DNA from 3 places in the Streptomyces fagopyri genome. Region 3 is predicted to be linked to each of the others. Evidence: riboswitches for the same ligand, from Rfam matches in the RefSeq annotation. Region 3 holds a riboswitch; each other region holds the start of a gene.

Region 1 (4,727 bases), 7.0 Mb from region 3:
CTTCAGGTCGGGGCCGTCACCTGGCGCCGGGCCGGTGGGCTGCTGGGAGGTGGGGGGTTCGCTGGTGGGCGGCTCGGTGGGGTCGCTGCTCTTGGTGGTGAGGGTGACCAGGCTGGTGCCCGCCCCGGCGAGGACCGCAGGCGGGGTCGGGTAGAGGGCGGGGTCGGTGGCTCCCTCCTCGAACCCGAAACCACCGCCGACGAGTTGCTGCCGCGACAGCCAGCCGACCGCCGAGTCGGCGCGGCCGGTGTCACCGAGGGCCCGCAGTGCCTGGGCGGCGTAGGCGGTCGCGGCGACGCTGCCGGTGGTGGCGCCGGTGTAGCCGGGGAACGAGCCGTCCTCGCGCTGGGCCTTCTTCAGGTATACGCGGGCTTCGGCGACTTCGTCATCGTGACCACCGGCCTTCTGCAGGACGAGCGCCACGAGACCGGTGGTGGCCGGGTCTCCGTCGCAGTACTCGCCGGGCCGGATGAGGATGCTGGTGACGCCGCCGTCCTTGCACTGGACCTGGGTGAGGCGTTCGACGGTGTCGGCCGGGGGCGTCACGCCGGCGCGCAGCAGGGCCAGAACGGACAGGGCCTGGCCGTCGGCATAGGTCGCGTTGCGGAAGTCTCCCTTTGCGGTGCAGCCCGGGGTGGCTTCACCGGATTCGGGGCCCGCGGCGCAGACGTTCTTCTTCAGGTCGCCGATCAGGTCGTGGCCGCCGAAGCCGGTCGGGTCCTGGCCGGTGATCTCGGCGAGGAGGGCGAGTCGGGCGGCGGCGGTGGCGTCGGGGGCCTCGTCCTTGCCCGCGAGGTAGGCGTAATCATCGGTGTGGGCGGCGAGGAACGCCGCGATCTTGCTGACGGTTGCGTCTTTCCTGTCGGCGGCGGCCAGGGCGTACGCCGTCTCCGTGGTGAGCAGGTGGTTCGGCGTGTCGGCGCCGTCGTCGACGATGCGCTCACCGTCGACGAGACTGCCCTTCAGCCATGCGCCGGCCGCCGCCAGGTCGACGTCGCCCGGGGCGCCGGTGGGCGTGTTCCCCGGGTCCGGGGTGTCGGTGCCGCCGGCGCGTACGTCGTCCGGAGTGAACGTGGGCTGTCCGGTGCTGCCGCCGATGTCGGTGCCGCCGTACACCCAGGCGTCGACGTCTCCGTCCCCCAGCTTGCGGTCCATCGCGCCGTACTGGCTGTAGGTCCAGTCGTCCTGTCCCGGGGAGGCGGTCCAGTACGACCAGTAGGCGGTGGCCGGTGGGGTGAGGACGCAGTCGTCCTTGTCCGGAGTCGGATACTGGGTGCCGGAGTTGAAGGAACCGGCGCCGATGCGGCAGATGAAGGCCGGGCCGTCGTGCTCGGTCCCGGTCGTATTGAAGCCGCCCTCGTGCAGCAGGTCGTAGCCGGTCGTCGGGGTGGTGTCGCAACCGCGTTCCACCGGTCCGCCGAAGGGACCGAAGTCGACGGCGACGACGGCGCCCTTGGTCGCGGTGCAGTCCCCGAGAGGATCCGCCGCCGCGGGAGACACCATGAGGAAGGTCAACCCGGAGGCCGCGAGCACGAGCAGTGCCGTCGCTGCGGACAGCACGGGTATGCGTCTCTTCCCCGAACGCCGGTCTGTGCGCTTGTCGGTCCCCACCACGGCCCCCGGCCCCTTGTCGTGTGCCGGCAAGGATTCCGAGCGTGGTCAAAGGCTCTCACCGAACACGGTGTCACCGCGGTGAGAGCTGGTCGAACCACGCCGTAGTCCTCGACGGCGTTTGTCCCTGAACATCAGGCTCCAGGTGTTCCGGCTCGCCCGGTCGTTGCCGGGCCTACGGTTGCGGGTCAGCGCCGGCGTTCGACCGGCTTCCCCTGGAGTTGAGTACGTATCAGCCGGAATTGAACACCGAGTCAAAGAGAGCGTCAAGGTGGAGGCACCGGATTGCGCACGGTGCCCGGAGGCTCGGCCCGAGTGTGTCTGGCGGGTGGCGGGCCCGTCGGGTAGCGTCCTGCGCTGCCATGTGGGGGAACCTGGTGCGAATCCGGGGCTGACGCGCAACGGTGTGGGACGGCGAGGGGCCGTTCCGAGCCCGAACACCCATACGGCGAGCTCTTTTTGGAAGCCGATCCACGCGTTTGGACGGCGGCCCGAACCCGCCGCTTCCTCAGTGGTTCACGCGGGGCCGGCCGGCGTCCCTCATCCCAGGAGCAGGCCATGTCCCGTCATGTGAAAATCCGTCGTGCCACGCTCACGACGGCCGCCGCCCTCGGCGCCCTCGTCCTCACCGCTCTTCCCGCGGCGGCGACGTCGACCCCCGCTCAGATCGCCACATCGAAGACGAACGGTGTGACGTATCTCAAGTCGCTCCAGGCCGCGGATGGTTCGTACGCGGGGTCCGGATTGTCCAACGAGTGGGCCTTCAGCGCCTTCGCCAGCGCCGGAACCGCGGCGGTGGATGTGACGCCGGGCGGCGACGCAAGCAAGAACGCGAGAACCGTCTACCGGAACCTGTTGGCGACCTCCGCGTGGCCGTCGGCCACCCCCGTAGTGACCGACTACGAGCGGGCCACCCTGAACGGATACGCGGCAGGCATCGACCCGGCCCGCGTCTCCGCCTCCCGTAACCTGGTCGCCGACATCTACAGCTATTGGCAGACCGCGGAGGCCGGCTACTTCGGTCCGTCCGCCAACTTCAACGGAACCGTCTTCGCGGCCCTGGCCCTCAACGGCGCCAAGACGCAGGCCGGTGGGCAGCGAATCCCCCAGTCCCTGCGCGACTCGATGATCGCCCGGCTGCGCGCCAACCAGCACAACGACGGCGGCTGGAACTACAGCAAGGCCGAAGGCAACGCGACCCAACTCGCCGCAACCAGCGACATCGACATGACCGGCGCCGCGATGGCCGCGCTGTGCGTCTCCGGGGTCCCCAACACGGACACCGACATCGTCCAGGCCAAGACGTTCCTCAAGGGCAAACTGGTCGCGGGCAGCGGCGCGTTCAACTCCATGTTCGGAGTCAACACGGACTCCAACGGCTGGGCCGTCTCGGGACTCAACGCCTGCGGCATCAACCCGCAGACCGGTGACTTCCTCACTTCCATGGGCAAGACACCCGTCGATTTCCTGATTGCCCAGCAGTTCAACCCGGGCGGCGGCTTCAAGTACCTGCCGAGTGACACGACCCCGTCGGCGTACGCGTCGGTCGACGGTCTGCGGGCCGTCGCGGGCGGCGGTTTCACCGCCACCCCGCCGACCCCCGTAACCTCGGGCGCACCGCAGTGGGTCGGCCAGAGCACCTTCACCTCGGGCACGGCGACGAAGCTGGCGCTGACCGTCGACGACGGCGCGGGCGGCCTCAAGGTGTGCTCGGTGTCCCTCACCCCTACCGGCACGACGACGACACTCGGCGCTGTGCTCGACGCCGCGACGAGCGCAGCCACACCCGCGGGCTGCGTCACGGGCGTGACGCCCTCATCCGGCACCGGCACGATCACCACGGTCAACGGCAAGGCCAACAGCGGCTCCAACACCTGGAAGGTCAGCGTCGACGGCTCCTCCTTCGCCGCGGCCACCCGCCAGCAGGTGATCAACGTCGGCGACACGATCGCGGTGCGCTGGGGCGCCTGACCGGTCCGATCGCGTCGGAACCGGCCGGAGGCGCCGACCAGGTGCTTCCGGCCGGCCCGGCCGTGTGGGTGCCATGCCGCACGGGGCGCCAAGCCCTCAATCGGCGCGGGACGCAGCACACGGCGGCGCACCGCCTACAGTCGCCGCATGCGTATCGTCTCCTTGCTGCCCGCCGCGACCGATATCGTCGCCGAACTGGGCCTGCTGGGAGCTCTGGTCGGCCGCACCCACGAATGCGACTGGCCACCGGAGGCGGTGGCGTCCATCCCGGTCGTGACCGGCGCCCGGTTCACCCCCGATGACCTCACCAGCCGCGAGATCTCGGAGGCCGTCGGCGGCTCGGCACACTCCGGATCCTCTCTCTACACGCTCGACACCGGAGCGCTCGCGGCACTGCGCCCCGACGTCCTGCTCACTCAGGACCTGTGTGCCGTGTGCGCCGTCTCCTACGAGAAGGTCAGCAGCGCCGTTCGCCTCCTCGACGCCGACACGCGTGTCCTGAGCCTGGAACCCCGCACCCTCCAGGACGTCCTGCGGTGCCTGGTCACCGTCGGCGACCTCCTCGGCGTCCGCGAGCGGGCCGAACGACACACGGCGGAGCTGTCGGCCCGGCTGGCCACGGTGGCCCGGCTGACCTCGGGCCGGCCGCGCCCCCGCGTCGTCGCCGTCGAATGGCTCGACCCGCTGTGGCCGGCGGGTCACTGGGTGCCGGAGCAGATCACCCATGCCGGCGGCGAACCGCTCCTGGCCTCACCGGGTGAACACACCAAGCCGATGACGTGGGACGACGTCCGGGCAGCGCATCCGGACGTCGTCCTCGTCATGCCCTGCGGGTCCGCACCCGAACGCACGCTGCGCGAATCCGATCTGCTCACCTCGCTGCCCGGATGGAGCGAACTGCCGGCCGTCCGGACCGGCAGGGTGTGGGTCCTGGACGGCCCCGCGTACTTCAACCGCCCCGGACCGCGCGTGGTCCGCGGGGTGGAGGTGCTGGCCCACGTACTGCACGGGGTGCGGGCCGGGGAGCCCGTGACAGCTGCCGAGGCCCGGCCTTTCTAGAGTGCCTTCCAGGTAAAGGCGACCTTGTCGCCGGCCTGAATCTCGAACTGGCAGCCGGCGACTGGGGTGGGAGTGCCGTTGACCGA
Region 2 (4,727 bases), 6.3 Mb from region 3:
GAATCCATGACATGTTGATGGGGATGAACGGCGCCATGGGGATGAACCAGAAGGCGGGCGGGCACGCCGGGATGAAGATGTAGACCGGGTTCACACGCCCGCGCCGGATGGGCGGCTCGTCCCGGCCGAAGGGCCGGGGCCGGGCTGCCCGTACGGTGAGCTGACCTCGCCGGTGTCCGGATGCCGGGTGTCAGACGTCGTGTATTCCGTGACCCGGGGTGCCGCGTGGAGCCGGCCCCCGTCCGGGGGGCGGTGCGGTGGCCATGGCCGGAGGGGACATCGTCGCCGACGGTCCCACCCACGTCGTCGTGGCCTCACCGGCCTTCGCCGTCCGGCGGTCCCGGCCCTGGACCGCGGCGACCCGCGCGCACCTCACCTCCGTGGCGTGGCCGAGCGGTTCGTGACCGGCACCGGCTGCTCGGTGGCGGGCCGGGCGTGGCAACCGCACGGGGGTGCGGCTACCTGGAGGAGTGGTGAGCGAACATGGTGTCGAGAAGATCGTCCGGGACCTCCGTGTCCACCAGATCCTGGAAGGAACCAACGAGATCATGCGTGTTGTCGTCGCCCACGGCCTGACGGAGGCGTTCGGATGACCGGCGCCCATGACGCCGGGGCGGTCACCGGCGCCGACGACTCCGTGCTCCTGCGCACCGAGGGGCGTGCCGCGTACCTCACCCTCAACCGCCCCCGGGCGCTCAACGCGCTCACCCATGCCATGGTCCGCCGTATCGACGCCGCGCTGACGGTGTGGGAACACGACCCGGCCGTGGAGACCGTCGTCGTGACCGGCGCGGGGGAGCGGGGCCTGTGCGCGGGCGGCGACATCCGCGCGATCCATGACGACGCCAAGAACGGGGACGGCACGGCGTCGGCGGCCTTCTGGCGCGACGAGTACCGGCTCAACGCCCGTATCGCCCGCTACCCGAAGCCGTATGTCGCCGTGATGGACGGCATCGTGATGGGCGGCGGCGTCGGCGTCTCGGCCCACGGCAGCGTACGGATCGCCGGTGAGCGTTCCCGCATCGCGATGCCCGAGACGGGTATCGGCTTCGTCCCGGACGTGGGCGGCACCTACCTCCTCGCCCTCGCGCCCGGCCAACTCGGCACGCACCTCGCGCTGACGGGAACCGCGGTGGGCGCGGGCGACGCCCAGCTGTGCGGGCTGTCCGACCACTACGTGCCGTCCGGGTCCCTGCCACGCCTGGTCCAGGACCTCGCTCACGCACCGGTACGGGAGGTGCTGGGCCGACATGTCAGGCCCGCGCCGCCCGGAGAGCTCGCGGAAGCACGGGGATGGATCGACGCCTGTTACTCCGCCGCCACCGTCGAGGAGATCATCGGCCGCCTGCTGGACCACGGGGACAGTGGTGCCAAGCAGGCCGCGGAGACCCTGCTCGCCAAGTCGCCCACCGCGCTCAAGGTCACCCTCGCCGCGATGCGTGCGGCCCGCGGGCTCGGCTCACTGGAGAAGGTCCTGGACCAGGAGTACCGCGTCTCCTGCGCGGCGCTCACCGAACCGGACCTCGTGGAGGGCATCCGGGCCCAGGTCATCGACAAGGACCGCGACCCGCGCTGGTCACCACCGACGCTCGCCGAGGTCACCGACGCGGACGTCGCACGCTTCTTCACCCCGCTCGGCGAGCGCGAACTCGGCCTCGCCGCATCCGACATCACCCCCGAGGCTCCCTGGTGAGCGCCGTCGCGGTCGGTGGGATCGGGCACATGGGCGCAGCCACGGCCGCCAACCCGGTCATGACGGCCGATCGGATACGCGGCCGCGTCCAAGTCGTCCTCTCCCCGCGGGTGCCGGCCGCCCTCCACGTCCTCGACGCCCTGGAACTCGGCGACTTGAACGAGGTCGTCGCGGCCATCGACGAGAAGGAGCGCACGAGCGCCCCCGGCGACGAGGCGCGGGCCCGCTTCATCCACCGCTGACCCACAGGTCACGGCCGCCCGCCCTGCCCGGCGAGATGAAGATCACGACGGCTGGGACGGTCTTGGCCATGAACCCGACACGCGGTACGGTCAGTGCGATATCGACGACGGCATGGCGGAAGCCGGTGGAAATCCGGCACGGTCGCGCCACTGTGAACGAGACCCCCTCCTCGGGGGGTCTCTCAAGTCAGACCCGCAGCTGTCGTCCTGTGCACCACCGAGATGGGACGCGAACTCCCGAGGAGGTCCTGCCATGGCGCAGACCGTCGCTCCGCCGACAGCCACCCCGATCCCCGCCAAGCTGCCGATCGGCACGATCGTCCCCTGGGCGGTCTTCTTCGGCATCCTGATGCTGGTCCTGCTCTATTTCGTCGGTGCCGAGCAGGGCGCCACCGCCGTCGTCTCCGGCGAGGACGTCCACGAGTGGGTGCACGATGCCCGCCACCTCCTCGGCTTCCCCTGCCACTGACGAGGGGCACCGCGCACCCATGAACTCCGCAACTGTCAGAAATCTTCTCGTGCGGGGCATGCTCGCCGGTCTCGCCGCCGGTGTGCTGGCCCTCGTCGTCGCCTACTTCCTGGGCGAGCCCAGTGTCGACGACGCCATCGGATTCGAAGAGGCCCACGCCCCGGCACACGGGCACGAGGTCGAGATCGTCAGCCGTAGCCTTCAGTCCACCGGCGGCCTCGCCACCGGCGTGCTGATCTACGGCGTGGCCTTCGGCGGAATCGCCGCCCTCGCGTACTGCTTCGCGCTCGGCCGGGTCGGCCGCTTCAGCCCGCGCGCGACCGCGCTGCTGCTGTCCGGCTGCGCCCTGCTCGCGGTCTACGTCGTGCCGTTCCTGAAGTACCCGGCCAACCCGCCGTCCGTCGGCGATCCCGACACCATCGGCAAGCGCACGACGCTGTACTTCCTGATGATGGTGCTCAGTGTGCTTCTCGCGATCGCCGCCGTGATCATCGGCAAGCGGCTCGCACCCCGTTGGGGCACCTGGTACGGGACCGTCGCCGCGGTCGTCTTCTTCGCTCTCGTGATCGGAATCGCCTACGAGTTCCTTCCGGTCATCAACGAGGTCCCCAAGGACTTCCCGGCCACGTTGCTGTGGCGATTCCGTACCTCGGCCCTCGCCATCCAGCTCACCCTGTGGACCGGATTCGGTCTGGTCTTCGGTGAGTTGGCGCAGCGACTGCTGGCGCCGCGACCGGCGGCGGCCGTGGCGGCGGGAGCGACTCCCGTAACGAACTGACGCGTTCCCGCAGAGGTGACGCACCGAGAAGACGGCTGAGACACCGGTCGTCGATCACACGCAGAGGGCCCACCGGAACCGTCCGGGGGCCCTCTGCGTGTTCTCCCGGAATCCACGGCTCGGGAGACTGGCGGACGGCTCGGACGCCTTCCCGGTGGCGTGCGGGCGACGACGGCGACAGCGAGGGAGGAGGGGCGGCGATCCCGGGCGACCGGACGGCCACAACGGCGGTCGGCGCACTCGGTGGGCGCGAGATGGCGGCGCCTGCTCCTGAGGGCCGACGAGCGGCCCGTGTCGGCATCAGGCGGCCGGCGACCTGACGGGCGACGTCCGTCCCGCCTTCACGCCGGGCCCGTTCCCCGCTGTCTCAACGGCGCGGCAGCCGGGTCCACTTGAGATGCCGGCCGAAGGGTCGAGTACGTCCGGCAGGAGGTCTTCCGGCCGGTACGGCGGGACCACGCATCGGACGGCGTTCCTTGACGCGAACGCTGCCTGTCGCGGGGCCCCTGCCCCACTACGCCACGGTGTCCCGCACACTGCACCGCTCGCACCGACCGCGCCCCGGCCGGCTGCCCTTCCGCGGGGCGGCCCACCTCGCGCCGCTGGACCACGGCGACGGACTCGACCGTCGGTCGGCGGCAACCTGTCCGAACGGTCCACCGCGACCGGCTTCCCCGTCTCCCGGGCAGGTCGCGTCCGTTCTCCGTGGAGCGTCCGGGGCAGCCTCGGCCGCGGACGGAACGGCTGTCCGCAGCGGGGAGCGCCCCCGCTCCACCGTCGACCGAGGACCGACGAGAGCGACGGTACGTTCATTCCGCACCCGGGGGTCGGCCGTGCGCCGTGAGGACACGCCACAGAGGCCGCCGGCGTCCAAGTGGCCGCAATCACCGAACAGTTCAGGGGCCGCCGAGCACCACGGTCCGAGTGGAGTGGCGACGGAACGGGGCGGGCCCGTTGGTGCTGCCGGCCGGGCCGAGGAGAGTGGCGGGCGTGTGGGTCGGGGGCCGAGGCCCGTCGGCCGTACAGATGTCCACGCCGCGGGTGCGGTCGCCGGTCATCCCCTGTCCCATGGTCTCTCCCCAGGATCATGTGGCAACGAGGTGTGGAACGTGCAGGCCGAGGCTTCACGACGTACTGGTGTCCGACGCGGATCGTGGTCGCGTGATCACGGATCATAGCGTCCGCGCCGGGTCCGCCGGACACCGAAAGAGGGATCGCCCGGAACGGATCCGAAGGTGACTGCCAAGTGCGCGGCATCGCGAAGACGTCGGCCGACACCGTCCATGACCACCACACGGACCACCACCTGGGTCAGCGGCTCGTCCTGGACCGGCGCGACACCGTGACCGGCCTGATCGGCAGGGGCACGCGCACCGAGCGGGGCGCCCGGCACGTCCACGGCTCGCTCGTCACGGACGGGGAGGTACCGCCGGCCGATCCGGACCACGCGGGCGCGCGCCGAGTTCCGTTAACGCTGGTGTGAGGGAGCCCGGCGGAGGCCACCGCAAAGGTTCCTCCCGAGGTCAAAGGTGATGTCCGGGGCGT
Region 3 (4,727 bases):
CGTGAGGGTCTTCTCGCGCGCGAACCGCACGCGCACCGGCAGCAGTCCGAGGCCGTCGACGGCGCCCGCCCTGGACTCCACCTCGTCCTCGATGTGTTCACCGAGGATCTGGAAGCCGCCGCAGATGCCGAGCACGGGCCGGCCCTCGCGGGCCCTGCGCAGGACGGCCTCCGCGAGTCCGCGTTCCCGCAGCCACCGCAGCGCCGCCACCGTCCCCCGGGTCCCGGGCACGATGACGAGGTCGGCGTCGGCGAGTTCCGCGGCCCGGTCCACGAACCGTACGACGACGCCGGGTTCGGCGGCCAGCGCGTCCACGTCCGTGAAGTTGGACATCAGCGGGACCGCGCAGACCGCGACGCGCAGGACGTCCTCGCCGACCGGCCCGGCGACCGCGGACTCCCGTACGGCGCCCCGCAAGGAGACGCGCAGGCCGTCCTCCTCGTCGATCCCGAGGCCGTGCCGGAAGGGCAGCACCCCGTACGTACGGCGTCCGGTGAGGTCCTTGAGCATGTCGAGTCCGGGCTCCAGCAGGGACACATCACCCCGGAACTTGTTGACCAGGAATCCGGCGACGAACTCCTGGTCCTCGCGGGACAGCAGCGCGACCGTCCCGAAGAACGAGGCGAACACACCGCCGCGGTCGATGTCGCCGACGACGAGCACCGGCAGCCGCGCGTTGCGCGCGATCCCCATGTTCACGATGTCGGTCCGCCGCAGGTTGATCTCGGCAGGACTGCCGGCCCCCTCACAGATCACCGCGTCATATGTGCCCCGCAACTCGGCGAGGCAGTCCAGCACGGTGCCCAGGAGCTGTTGCTGCCGGCCGCCGTGGTAGCCGCGGGCGGTCATCTCGCCCACCGGTCTGCCCATGAGCACGACCTGACTGCTCCGGTCGCTGCCCGGCTTCAGCAGCACGGGGTTCATGAGGGCGGTCGGTTCCACGCGGGCGGCCTGCGCCTGCATGGCCTGGGCGCGCCCGATCTCGGCGCCCTCGCGGGTCACGAAGGAGTTCAAGGACATGTTCTGCGCCTTGAAGGGCGCGACCTTGACGCCCTGCCGCACCAGCCACCGGCAGATCCCGGCGGTCACGACGCTCTTGCCGGCGTCGGAGGTGGTTCCGGCGACGAGGAGACCGCCGCTCATGTCGTACGCCCTTTCGTGAGGGGGCCCCTGGCGATCAGCCGCCCGGCCAGCAGTCGTCCCGCGGCACTCGCGCCCAGGGCGAGCCAGCCGACGCGCCGTGACAGCCGTACGGCCCGTTCGATGTCGCCGACGCGCACGGCGCGCCCGCCGTCGTTGAGGACGGGCCGGTGCTCGATCCGGCCGGAGTACGAGAGGGGCCCGCCGAGCCGCACCCCGAGCGATCCGGCGAACGAGGCTTCCACGGGACCGGCGTTGGGGCTCGGGTGCCGGCGGGCGTCGGCGCGCCAGGCGCGCACCGCCCCGCGCGGGTCGTCGCCGGCGACGGTGGCGAGCGCCGCGGTCAGCCGCGCTCCCGGCCAGCCCGCGACGTCGTCGAGCCGCGCGGAAGCCCAGCCGTACCGCAGGTACTTGGCGGATCTGTGCCCGACCATGGCGTCGAGCGTGTTCACGGCGCGGAAGGCGACCAGTCCGGGCACACCGCCGACCGCTCCCCACACCAGGGCGCCCACCACGGCGTCGGAGGTGTTCTCGGCGACCGACTCGACGACGGCCCGCGCGATGCCGTCGCGGTCCAGCGCCTGGGGGTCGCGCCCGCACAGGTGCGGCAGCCGTGCGCGGGCGGCCTCGACGTCACCGGTGCCGAGCGCGGCACCGATCGCCCGCGCCTCACGCCCGAGGGAGGTGCCCCCGACGACGGCCCAAGTGGCGGCGGCGGTCAGGGCGATGGACGCGGTACGGGAACGGCGTGCGCAGCGGCTCGCCAGCGCGGCCAGCGCACCGGCGCCCCCGACGCAGACGCTGGTGTGCAGCGCTCCCCATCCGCGGTGGTCCCGCCACAGCATCCGCTCCACGGCTCCCGCGGCCCGCCCGAACGCGGCGACCGGATGACCCCGGCGGGGGTCGCCGAGCAGCAGGTCGCCGAGGAGGCCGGTGGCGGCGCCGTACGCGAAGACGCGATCGGCACGCACGGGGTCAGCCGGCCGTGGGGTGAAGTGGAACCCTCGTACTCATCAAGACCCGCAACGGGCAGCCGCGCATGGCGATATGTCCTCACTCAGGGTGTCCACGCCCTGGTTCGACGAGACCGGCGGTGAGAGTTCCTGGCTCCCGGGGAGTTCCTTCCCCGGTCACAGTGGCGGGACCGCGCCGGATTCACACCGGCTTCCTCTTCTGTCGCCGTACTTGGCTCCGGCAGTCCACCACGGGTTGCAGGACCCGTCAACTTGCCGTTGACCTGCGAGGGGAGAGTGTGCGAAGGCCCACATGACGAGGGGCGGGGGAGGACGTGCGCGTGGGGTGAGGGACGGCATACGCGTGGGGTGCGGGACGGTGATCCGTCCCGCACCCCACGTGAAGTGAAGCCCGATTCAGGCTGTTTGCCGGAGCGCGGTCACCCGCGCGAGGTCACTTGCCGACGATGAGATAGATCCCGTACGCCACCGCCGCCGCGCACGCGGCGAAGCAGACGTACGCGCCGGTGACCGCGAGAGCGGCCGAACCACCCTGGGCGGACGCGGACTCGCGCTTGGTGAGACCGACGATGCCGAGGGTGAAGAGGCCGACGAGGGCCACGGTGACCACGAGGCTGACTCCGAAGACGGAGCCGAGGGCTGCCCAGTCGATGTTCATGCTGTTCTGTCCTTACACCGTGGCCGGGCGGGTGGGCTCCGCGTCCGGGGACGGGATGGTGGTCTTGAGATCGCCGGACCGGTCTCCGGCGACGGGGCCCGCGGGCGGCGGGACGACCGCGGCCATCGCGGTGGTGACGACACCGGCCGGCTCGGCGGCGACGTCGTTGACGTTGTCGACGGTGACCGGCTGACGCCGGGACAGGGTCCAGATGACGCCGGCGCCGGCGACCAGCAGCGCGCCGGTGAGGACGATGCCCCAGGTGCCCTGCTTGGTCAGGAACTCGGCGGCGGCGCCGGCCAGTCCGGCGGCCGGCAGGGTCAGGCCCCAGGCGACGAACATCCGGGTCGCGGTCGACCAGCGGACGACACCGCCCTTGCGGCCGAGACCCGAGCCCATCACGGCGCCCGAGCAGACCTGGGTGGTGGAGAGGGAGAAGCCGATGTGCGAGGAGGCCAGGATGGCCGTCGCGGCGCTGGTCTGGGCGGCGAAGCCCTGCTGCGGCGCGAGGTCGGTCAGCCCCTTGCCCATCGTGCGGATGATGCGCCAGCCGCCCAGGTAGGTGCCGAGCGCGATGGCGGTACCGGCCGAGACGATGACCCAGGTGGGAGGGTTCGAGCCGGGAGCGATCACGCCTCCGGTGACCAGGGCGAGGGTGATGATGCCCATCGTCTTCTGCGCGTCGTTCGTGCCGTGCGCCAGCGAGACCAGACCGGCCGAGGCGATCTGGCCGGCGCGGTAGCCCTTGGCGGTCGCCCTCTGGTCGGCGCGGTTGCTGATCCGGTACGTCAGCCGGGTGGCCAGCATCGCGGCGAATCCGGCCACGACGGGCGCGGCGACCGCGGGGAGCAGGACCTTGGTGACGACGGTCGAGCCGTTCACCGACGACCAGCCGGCCGACATGACCGCGGCGCCGATCAGACCACCGAACAGCGCGTGGGAGGAACTGGAGGGCAGACCCAGGAGCCAGGTCAGCAGATTCCAGAGGATGGCGCCGACGAGCGCCGCGAAGATCACTTCGGTGCGTATGCCCTCTTCGTTGATGAGTCCGCCGGAGATCGTCTTGGCGACCTCCACGGAGAGGAACGCACCGACGAGATTCAGCACGGCGGACATGGCCACCGCCGTCTTGGGCTTCAGAGCGCCGGTCGAGATGGTCGTCGCCATCGCGTTGGCAGTGTCGTGGAAACCGTTCGTGAAATCGAACACGAGAGCGGTGACGATCACGATTCCGAGGAGGAGCGTGATGTGTTCCATTTACCCAGGCTTCTGTTTGACGTCAGTGGCAGTTGGACCGTAGGCAACCTGAGTGAACGGAAGATGAACTGAGGCGGGCTTAGGGGTGTATCGAACCACGGTTCTCCCCTCCGTTTGTGTCGGCGTGAACGCCCGCGGAGTGGCCCGTGGTTCGAACGAAGGCGGAATATCGGGCTCCGTCAGCCCCTCGCGAGTCTCTTCAGCCGGGCCAGGGATCCGTTGAAGAGATTCTGGTCACCCGGCAGGGCCCCGTTGTTGTCGTACTGCCAGAACGTCCACGTCGACCAGCCGCCCGGCACCGCGCCGATGTCCGATGAGTCGTAGCGGGCCAGCCAGAGAGGGTGGTCCGCGGCGAAGGCGCGGCTGTTCCCGGTGCAGGTGGTCCACCAGTGGGCGGTCGTGTAGATCACCGGGCGGCGGCCCGTCTCCCGTTCGAGCTCGTCGCTGAAGTCCTGGATCCAGTGCACGAGCCCGGTTTTGCTCATGCCGTAACACTTGTGCCTGCTGTACGGGTTGTACTCGATGTCGAGCGCGGGCGGCAGCGTCCGGCCGTCGGCCTGCCAGACGCCTCCGTTGCGTACGAAATACGCGGCCTGCCTGGTTCCGGACGATTTGTTAGGAATTGCGTAGTGGTACGCGCCGCGGAGGATGCCCGCGTCGAACGCCCCGTCGTACTGCTGGTCGAAGTAGGGGTTGCG

What was found. A riboswitch is a leader RNA that binds a small molecule or an ion and turns the genes downstream of it on or off. The one in region 3 is predicted to bind cobalamin.
Region 1: another riboswitch for cobalamin. It lies ahead of GFH48_RS00065 (prenyltransferase/squalene oxidase repeat-containing protein); the one in region 3 lies ahead of GFH48_RS30460 (cobalamin biosynthesis protein).
Region 2: another riboswitch for cobalamin. It lies ahead of GFH48_RS03200 (CbtB domain-containing protein); the one in region 3 lies ahead of GFH48_RS30460 (cobalamin biosynthesis protein).

Annotation. Positions count from the first base shown of each region.
Region 1 is NZ_CP045643.1:15,232-19,958, forward strand. It holds gene GFH48_RS00060 (prenyltransferase/squalene oxidase repeat-containing protein) at 1-1,503, opposite strand, end outside; cobalamin riboswitch at 1,937-2,074, shown strand; gene GFH48_RS00065 (prenyltransferase/squalene oxidase repeat-containing protein) at 2,170-3,582, shown strand; gene GFH48_RS00070 (cobalamin-binding protein) at 3,730-4,641, shown strand; partial or broken gene GFH48_RS00075 (DUF4430 domain-containing protein) at 4,638-4,727, opposite strand, start outside.
Region 2 is NZ_CP045643.1:757,423-762,149, reverse strand. It holds gene GFH48_RS03220 (multicopper oxidase family protein) at 1-83, shown strand, start outside; gene GFH48_RS38965 (hypothetical protein) at 264-404, shown strand; partial or broken gene GFH48_RS38960 (acyl-CoA dehydrogenase family protein) at 335-593, shown strand; gene GFH48_RS03210 (enoyl-CoA hydratase/isomerase family protein) at 590-1,693, shown strand; gene GFH48_RS03205 (hypothetical protein) at 1,723-1,935, shown strand; cobalamin riboswitch at 2,009-2,153, shown strand; gene GFH48_RS03200 (CbtB domain-containing protein) at 2,189-2,404, shown strand; gene GFH48_RS03195 (CbtA family protein) at 2,424-3,182, shown strand; gene GFH48_RS03190 (hypothetical protein) at 4,429-4,665, shown strand.
Region 3 is NZ_CP045643.1:7,053,143-7,057,869, forward strand. It holds gene GFH48_RS30455 (cobyric acid synthase) at 1-1,143, opposite strand, end outside; gene GFH48_RS30460 (cobalamin biosynthesis protein) at 1,140-2,111, opposite strand; cobalamin riboswitch at 2,219-2,359, opposite strand; gene GFH48_RS30465 (hypothetical protein) at 2,548-2,772, opposite strand; gene GFH48_RS30470 (inorganic phosphate transporter) at 2,785-4,029, opposite strand; gene GFH48_RS30475 (lysozyme) at 4,209-4,727, opposite strand, start outside.